DNA from 2 places in the Serratia liquefaciens ATCC 27592 genome. Region 2 is predicted to be linked to the other one. Evidence: riboswitches for the same ligand, from Rfam matches in the RefSeq annotation. Region 2 holds a riboswitch; the other holds the start of a gene.
The links. A riboswitch is a leader RNA that binds a small molecule or an ion and turns the genes downstream of it on or off. The one in region 2 is predicted to bind thiamine pyrophosphate.
Positions count from the first base shown of each region.

Region 1: another riboswitch for thiamine pyrophosphate. It lies ahead of thiM (hydroxyethylthiazole kinase); the one in region 2 lies ahead of M495_RS15695 (TenA family protein).

Region 1 is NC_021741.1:3,854,141-3,858,334, forward strand. Features, by position in the region: gene M495_RS18050 (inhibitor of vertebrate lysozyme family protein) at 1-260, opposite strand, end outside; gene thiD (bifunctional hydroxymethylpyrimidine kinase/phosphomethylpyrimidine kinase) at 347-1,147, opposite strand; gene thiM (hydroxyethylthiazole kinase) at 1,144-1,938, opposite strand; TPP riboswitch at 1,975-2,076, opposite strand; gene M495_RS18065 (GNAT family N-acetyltransferase) at 2,145-2,570, shown strand; gene M495_RS18070 (MFS transporter) at 2,617-3,882, opposite strand; gene M495_RS18075 (sugar phosphate isomerase/epimerase family protein) at 3,990-4,194, opposite strand, start outside.
Region 2 is NC_021741.1:3,325,300-3,329,493, forward strand. Features, by position in the region: gene M495_RS15685 (GlxA family transcriptional regulator) at 1-544, opposite strand, end outside; gene M495_RS15690 (LLM class flavin-dependent oxidoreductase) at 612-1,634, opposite strand; TPP riboswitch at 1,792-1,894, shown strand; gene M495_RS15695 (TenA family protein) at 1,960-2,640, shown strand; gene M495_RS15700 (ABC transporter ATP-binding protein) at 2,637-3,392, shown strand; gene M495_RS15705 (ABC transporter permease) at 3,389-4,156, shown strand; gene M495_RS15710 (ABC transporter substrate-binding protein) at 4,185-4,194, shown strand, end outside.

The DNA.
Region 1 (4,194 bases), 530 kb from region 2:
TCATGCGGCTTGCACAGATTGCCCACCAGATAGTTCTGCCCTTTCCAGCTCAGGCTCTGCGCCGGCGTGGAGGTTCCCATCCCCTTGCGCGCCCAACCCGGCAAGCGAGCCTGCCCTTTGACCATATTTTGCCAACTGGTCTGGTAACCCGGCTGTTGGATCACGTCCGAGGTGGTGACGATCTGCTGAGCGAAACCACCCACGCTGAAGCTGAGTAACGCGCCGAAGATGGCGCCGCGAAGTGCGTTTTGTCCTGTCATGGCCTTCTCCCTAGAAAAAATTCGGTTGCACCCGGCCCAAGCCGGGTCTGGATCTAGTCAGACCACAAGGGTAGCAAAAAGTTGACTTACCACCAGGCATGAAAATGATGTACCGGCCCAATACCGTGCCCCACTTCCAGGGTATCCGCCTGCAGCAGGGCCTGTTGCAAATAGTCCTTGGCGGCAGCGACCGTTCCGGCCCAGTCGTTGTGACGCGGTCGCAGCGCCGCCAGGGCGGCAGACAGCGTACAGCCGGTGCCGTGAGTATGTCGGGTCGCCACGCGCGGCGCGGTAAAGCGCAGCTCCTGCTCGGCCGTAAACAGCCAATCCGGACTTTCGCTTTCGCTAAGGTGACCCCCTTTCATCAACACCGCCTGACACCCCATCGCCAGGAGCGCCCGGCCCTGCTCGCGCATCTGGCGCTCATTTTCCGCCGGGGCGCACGCCAGCAGCGCCGCCGCCTCCGGCAGGTTCGGCGTGATGATCGACACCAGCGGCAACAATTCACGACGGATCGAATCCACCGCCTCCGGCGCCAGCAGCGGATCGCCGCTTTTTGCCAGCATCACGGTATCCAGTACCACAAACGACGGCTGATAATGGCGCAAACGCTCCGCCACCGCCTGCACAATATCGGCGTTGGCCAACATGCCAATCTTGGTGCTGTCGATACGCAGGTCGCTGAAGACGGAATCCAGCTGAGCGGCGACAAAGGCCGGATCTATGTTGTAGACCGACTGCACACCACGGGTGTTTTGCGCCACCAGCGCGGTAATCACCGAGGCACCATAGGCCCCCAACGCAGAAAAAGCTTTTAGATCGGCCTGAATGCCGGCGCCGCCGCTCGGATCGGTCCCGGCAATTGTCAGTGCGTTAATGCGTTTCATTGCAGTTCCTCCGGGCGCAGTTGATACAGTGCGTCGAGGAACGCCGGGGTGAAACTGCCCGGCCCGGCGGCACGGCGCGTGGCCCGTTCACCGCAAAGCGACATCACCCGGCAGGCGGTCGCCACGTTATCGAGCCGATCGCCCGGTAAACTGCAAAACGCCGCCACCACCGCAGAAAGTGCACAACCGGTACCGACCACCCGCGTCATCAGCACATCGCCGCCGGTGACTGCCCAGTCACGCTGGCCATCGGTGATGTAATCAACAACGCCGGTTACTGCCACTACCGCACCGCTGTTGCGCGCCAATTCGCGCGCCGCCGGCAATGCCGCCAGCGAGTCGTCTGCACTGTCTACGCCACGTCCGTTAGCCTGCAGACCACTCAGCGCCATGATTTCAGAAGCGTTACCGCGGATCGCCGCCGGCTTCTCACCCAACAAGCGATGGGCAAACGCGGTGCGATAGACCAACCCGCCGACCGCTACCGGATCCAGCGTCCAGGGGGTTTGTGCCACGTTGGCAGCTTCCACCGCGGCTAACATGGATTCAGCGCGTGATGCATTGAGGGTGCCAACGTTGATCAGCACCGCATCCGCCAGTCGGCTGAATTGCGCCGCTTCGGTCGGTTCCACCACCATCGCCGGCGAAGCGCCGAGCGCCAACAGGACGTTAGCCGTCAGTTCCTGCACCACTTCGTTGGTCAGGCAATGGATCAGGGGCGATTGGCGTTTAAATTGAGTCAAACAGGCCGCGGCGCGGGCGCCGGGGAAAACATCAGGTCGAGCGAGCATATTCCTCCCAACCGGCGTTCAAGAAGGCGGGTACCGGTTGGGGCACCGAGACTTCCCTACGCTGGCATAATCCAGATCAGGTAATACGGGTAAAATCTCAGCCACCGCACATCGCGCAGGGCACCCCGAGTCAAGACGGTCATTATTGGGGTTGCCGCCGGTGAGGTCAATCGCGCTATAGTGTCAAAAAATAAAAAGGAGGCGCCATGCAGATAAGAAAATACCAAGAGGCCGATCGCCCCTTCCTGCGCACCCTGTATCTGGCTTCGCGCAAAGCGGCATTTACGTGGCGCGATACCGAAGATTACCGGCTGGAGGATTTCGATCGCTCAACGCTGGGCGAAGATATTTGGGTGGCGGAAGATCAGGGGAAGCGGCTGGGATTTGTGTCGATTTATCGCCAGGACAACTTTATTCACAACCTGTATGTCGATCCGCATCTGCCGCCGCTCGGCGTCGGCAGCGCTCTGTTACAAGCGGCAGAACAGACCTTTACCGCCACCGGTTCGCTGAAATGCCTGGTGAAGAATGAGAAGGCGCTGGCGTTCTACCACAAGCACGGTTGGCGAATCATCACTACCGGCAATGACGGCGGGGAAGAATATTACCTGCTGCATTCCCCGGCAAAATAAAATAAGGGCACAGCGCAAACCGTGCCCGTTCATTAAAGCCCCCGGCTCAGGCGACAGAAGCTGCCGGGGTCAGTTTTGCGCGTGCGCGGATATTTCTGACCAACAGCCCCGACACTATGATCCCGGCACAGGCAAACATACCCATCAGCCCGAAAACAATCTTGTAACCGGTCAGTCCTGGGAAGGCATCGAGAATATGACCGTACAGGCTAAAACAGAACATCGCCGGGGCATAACCGATAAAGCTGCCCAGCGCCATAGCCGCACCGGTATGTTCTTCGTCAATGCCGGCCTCACCGATGGGGGCAAAGAACACCGCTCTCTGGGTAAAGATCACAGCACCAAATCCCAGCGTACAGGCCATGCCCAAGTAAACCGGCATTTGTTCATGCGGTAACAGGATCAATAGCGCCAGCGCAATGGCGCTGATAATAAAGGTATAGAATAAATACTTGCTGGGAGACTTTAATACTTTATCGGCAATGAGACCACCAATCGGTCCACCCACCATTTTTAAGCAGTATTGATTAATGATCCCGTAAGCACCCACCAGTGCAATCGGCAGCGCATAGACATGACTCAGGAAAGGAATAAAGAACGTCAATCCGCAATACACCGCGTAAACACAGAAAACGCTGAAGGCAATCAGCCATACCGTTTTGTTTTTCAATACGCTGCCCATGCCAGGCTTTTTATTGACAGGGGTTTGTTCTTTAGCGGGTAACTTTTCCTCTGGGCTTTCTTTCATCACCAACAGAATAATAATCCCTACGCAAATGGCGATGGCCGAATAAAACAATATGCCGACTTTAAAACCCAGGTAGCCGCTACCAAATGCGGTAAACAGCGCCAGCGCAGAAAAGGCAACCACCGTGTCGACAACCCCGCGCCCGGTTTCAAAAAAGCCGAACAACCGCCCCTGCTGAGTATTATCCCCCAGCATACTCACCGATTTGAGCAGCACCGGCCAATTCAGCATGTCACAGGTCACGCCGAACAGCGCCCAGACGAACAGTATGCCCCAGTACCCCGGCATGCTGGACAGGTAGATGCCAAGCAAGCCAGTAGCAATCAGCGAAAACGACATGGTAAAACGTCGCGGCAGACGATCGGAAAAATAGATTGATAAGAAGAAGCCAATGGTCGTCACAATCGAGTTAACCGACATGGCATTGCCTATTTCGCCGTTACTCAAGTGAAAATACTGTTGCATCGGAACATAAAAAGCATCTTTAAGGGAAGGCAATTTATAGATTGTCCCTCCACATAAAACCAACAAGCTAAATAATGCCCATCTTTTTTTAGTTAACATAGTCCCCTCACAGCCAATAATTAATAAGCGGTGTTGTTTACCCGATAATGAGGCGAGCGTTGATCGCTCATCAGCGAGAATATGTGATTTATAGATTTATTTTTATATTATGCCGGATTTAGCAGTTCCTGAGCTTGCTGCGTTAAACTGTCAATGATGGTGCGAACATAGTGAATTTGATTTAAAGCATCTTGAGATTCTTTCTTTAATCGCGCTTCCAACCCTTGCTCCGGTAACGCTGTTTCACTCATTTCTCGCCATGGAATGGGTGGATTATTCCCTTCGTCGCTGAAACGAAACGGCGGTGCGTAA
Region 2 (4,194 bases):
CGAAACCGTAATCGTCCTCCACCAGCGCCAGCGTGAGATCAAACCCGGAGCTGACGCCGCCAGAGGTCCAGACCGCACCATCCTGCACGTAGATCGGCCCATTTTCGACCTTCACTTTGGGGAAACGGGCCTGCAAGGTTTCCAGCAGCCGCCAATGGGTGGTCGCCCGGCGGCCGTCCAGCAGACCGGCCTCGGCCAGCAGCATCGCCCCACCGCAAACGGAGGCCACGCGCCGCGCTTTGGGGGCCGCACGGCGGAGCCAATCCACCACAAAGGCGCTTTCTTCCTCGGTCGCCCCTTTGCCGGTAACGATGATGGTATCGCGTTCCACCTCAGGGTCGAGATCCGCCAGGCGATGATCGGCCAACAGATTCAAACCGGACGAGCCATGCACCACCCGGTGGGTTTGCGTGGTGACTATCGCCATCTGGTAGAGCGGCGCATCATCGGGCCGCAAGCGGTTGGCCTGCATCAGGATGTCGGCGATCCCCGCCGATTCGAACAGCATGCCCCCTTCGGGGACGATAATCAGAAATGTATGCATGGCCTTAAAATACAAAATCGACAAAATAAGTCAATAACGCTTCCCGGTTTGAGAAGCGTTTCTCTCATCAGCGCCAGCCCAGCGCCGGGGCGACATGAGTCAGGATCGACTCAATCACGTGGGCGTTGTAGTCAACGCCCAGCTGGTTGGGCACGGTCAGCAGCAAGGTATCGGCTTCGGCAATCGCTTCGTCCTGCGCCAACTGCTTGATCAGCAGTTCCGGCTCGGCGGCATAGCTACGGCCGAATACCGCGCGAGTCTGCTGATCGATATACCCCACCTGATCGCTGTCCTGGCCGCTGTTGCCGAAATAGCTGCGATCCTGCTGGTTCATCAGCGCAAAGATGCTGCGGCTGACCGACACCCGCGGCTGGCGTGTATGACCTGCGGCCTTCCAGGCATCGCGATAAGCGCGGATCTGCTTGGCCTGCTGCACGTGGAAGGGCTCGCCGGTTTCGTCGTTTTTCAGCGTAGAGCTTTGCAGATTCATACCCAGCTTCGCCGCCCAGATCGCCGTGGCGTTTGAGCTTGCGCCCCACCAGATGCGATCGCGCAGCCCGGCGGAGAAAGGTTCTACCCGCAGCAAGCCCGGCGGGTTCGGGAACATCGGTTGCGGGTTAGGTTCAGCAAAGCCTTCGCCACGCAGCGCTTCCAACAGGACGTCGGTATGGCGGCGCGCCATATCGGCTTCGGTCTCGCCTTCGGCAGGCGTATAACCAAAATAACGCCAGCCATCAATCACCTGTTCGGGAGAACCGCGGCTGATGCCCAGTTGCAGCCGCCCGCCGGAAATCAGGTCGGCGGCGCAGGCATCTTCAACCATATAAAGCGGATTTTCATAGCGCATGTCGATCACGCCGGTGCCGATCTCAATACGCTGGGTTTTGGCGCCGATGGCCGCCAACAGCGGGAATGGCGAGGCAAGCTGGCGGGCAAAGTGGTGTACGCGAAAATAAGCCCCATCCGCCCCCAGCTCTTCTGCCGCCACGGCAAGATCAATGGATTGCAGCAGCGCGTCTGCCGCCGAACGGGTGCCCGACTGCGACGAAGGCGTCCAGTGGCCGAAAGAAAGGAAGCCGATTTTCTTCATGGGGTGATCCTTAGATTCATTAATGACCGGATTACAGTGACAAAAATCGCCCCCTTCCGGCCAGAAATATCGTGGCCGATCGCACTAAACGGATCCTTTTACGCCACGACGCCACACTGCCTGAGCATTGTAATCAAAAAGTAAATATCGTATAACAGGCTCCTCCGAGGGGTGTCCTGTTACGGGCTGAGATGGCGCAAGCCGAACCCTTTGAACCTGATCTGGGTCATGCCAGCGAAGGGACGGTCGGCAATCCCCTCACGGCGGTTGCCTGTTCATACCTCACCTCAGCGCGCCCGGATCTCCACTCACTTTTGGAGGTCCCATGTTTACTCCCTTATTCGATAACGGTCTTTACGGAAAGCTGCGCCAACAGGCCGGCGGTCACTGGCAGGACTATGTGGCACACCCCTTTATTCAGCAACTGGCCGCCGGTACGCTGCCGGAACCCGCTTTTCGCCGCTACCTGACGCAGGATTATCTGTTCCTGATCCACTTTGCCCGCGCCTATGCCCTACTGGTCAGCAAACTGCGCACCCTGCCGGAAATGCGTGCCGCTACCGCTTCGCTCAATGCGATTGTCGCCGAACTGCCCCTGCACCTGGCCTATTGTGCCGACTGGGGATTGAGCGAACCGCAGATAGCCGCCGAACCCGAAGCGCCGGAAACCCTCAATTACACCCGCTATGTGCTCGATATCGGCCACGCCGGGGATGCCCTGGATCTGCTGGCAGCGTTAATGCCCTGCGTCGCTGGCTATGCCGAAATCGGCCTGCGCCTGCTCAACGATCCCAACACCGTGATGGAAGGCAATCCCTATGCCTCGTGGATCCGCAACTATGGTGATCCTGCCTATCTGAGCGGCGTACAAGCCTCCCTCGACCTGCTGGAAAACGTTGGCCTCCAGCGGGGTGCCCCAAGCCGCCTGAACGAACTGTCGGCGATTTTCACCACCGCCACCCGCCTGGAATCCGCCTTCTGGCAGATGGGGTTGAATGCCCAATGAGCCTCGGCGACACGCAGCACGGCAATGCCCGGCCCGGTATTCAGGTACGGGATCTGACCCTGCGCTTTGGTCAGCAGGTGATTTTCGATGGTCTGAATTTCGATATCGCCGGCGGCAGCTTCGTTGCCCTGCTCGGCGCCAGCGGCGCGGGGAAGACCAGCCTGCTGAAGATCATCGCCGGGCTGGCGAAACCCACCTCCGGTACGGTTATCGGCAGCGACGGCCTGCCGATAACCGGGCGTATCGCCTATATGGGGCAAAAGGATCTGCTCTATCCCTGGCTGACAATTGACGAGAATATTAGCCTCGGTGCGCGGCTGCGCGGCGAAAAGGTCGACCGCGCCTGGGCGGAACATCTGCGGGAACGCGTGGGCTTGACCGGCTATGGCCGCAGCTTGCCTGCCGCGCTGTCCGGTGGCATGCGTCAACGTGCCGCTATTGCCCGCACGCTGTATGAGCGCCAGCCGATTGTGTTGATGGATGAACCCTTCTCCGCGCTGGATACCATTACCCGCGCCATGATCCAGCAGCTGGCCGCCGAACTGCTGGCGCAGCATACCGTGCTGCTGATCACCCACGACCCCATGGAGGCCTGCCGCCTTAGCCACCGCCTGCTGGTGCTGTCCCGTTATCCGGCGGGGCTGGACGACAGTCATGTTATCGGGGGCTTACCGCCGCGAGCGCCGGACAATCCTCAGTTGCTGAAAAGCCAGAGCGAGTTGCTGCTGCAACTGGTGAGGGCCGCCGGATGAAAACCCTTTCTGAAAGCCGTCTGTCGCGGATGCGTCGCAGCCTGACGGTGTTCGCCGGCCTGTTGCTGCTGTGGGCACTGGCCACGCTGGGCGACATCCCCGCCTTCCTGTTGCCCTCCCCCTCGGCGGTGGCACAGGCGCTGTGGGACAACCGGGCGTACCTCGCTTATCACACGCTGATCACCGCCTCGGAGATCGCCTGCGGTTTGCTGGCCGGGGTTTTGCTCGGTGCCACGCTGGCGCTGTGCATGATCTTTTCGCCGCGCCTGCAGCGCTGGTTGATGCCGCTAGTGCTGACCAGCCAGGCGATACCGGTGTTTGCGCTGGCGCCGCTGTTGGTGCTGTGGTTCGGCTTTGGCATGAGCGCCAAAGTGGTGATGGCGGTGCTGGTGATTTTCTTCCCGGTGACTTCCGCCTTCTTCGATGGGCTGCGGCGGGTCAATAACGATTATCTCGATCTGGCCCGAACCCTGCGCGCTTCTCCCTGGGCCCAACTGCGTCACGTACGGCTGATGGCGGCGCTACCGGCTTTCGGTTCCGGGCTGCGGATGGCCGCCGCCGTCGCCCCTATCGGCGCCATCATCGGCGAATGGGTTGGCTCGGCGGAAGGCCTGGGTTACGTCATGCTTAACGCCAACGCGCGCATGCAGACCGACATCTGCTTTGCCGCGCTGTTTATTTTGGTGCTGATGACCGTCTTGCTATGGGTGACGGTAGACGCGCTATTGCTGCGCCTGATCGACTGGGCACCGGAAAATGATTGATCGCCTCACAACAACAAGGGTAACAACCATGCTTAAAA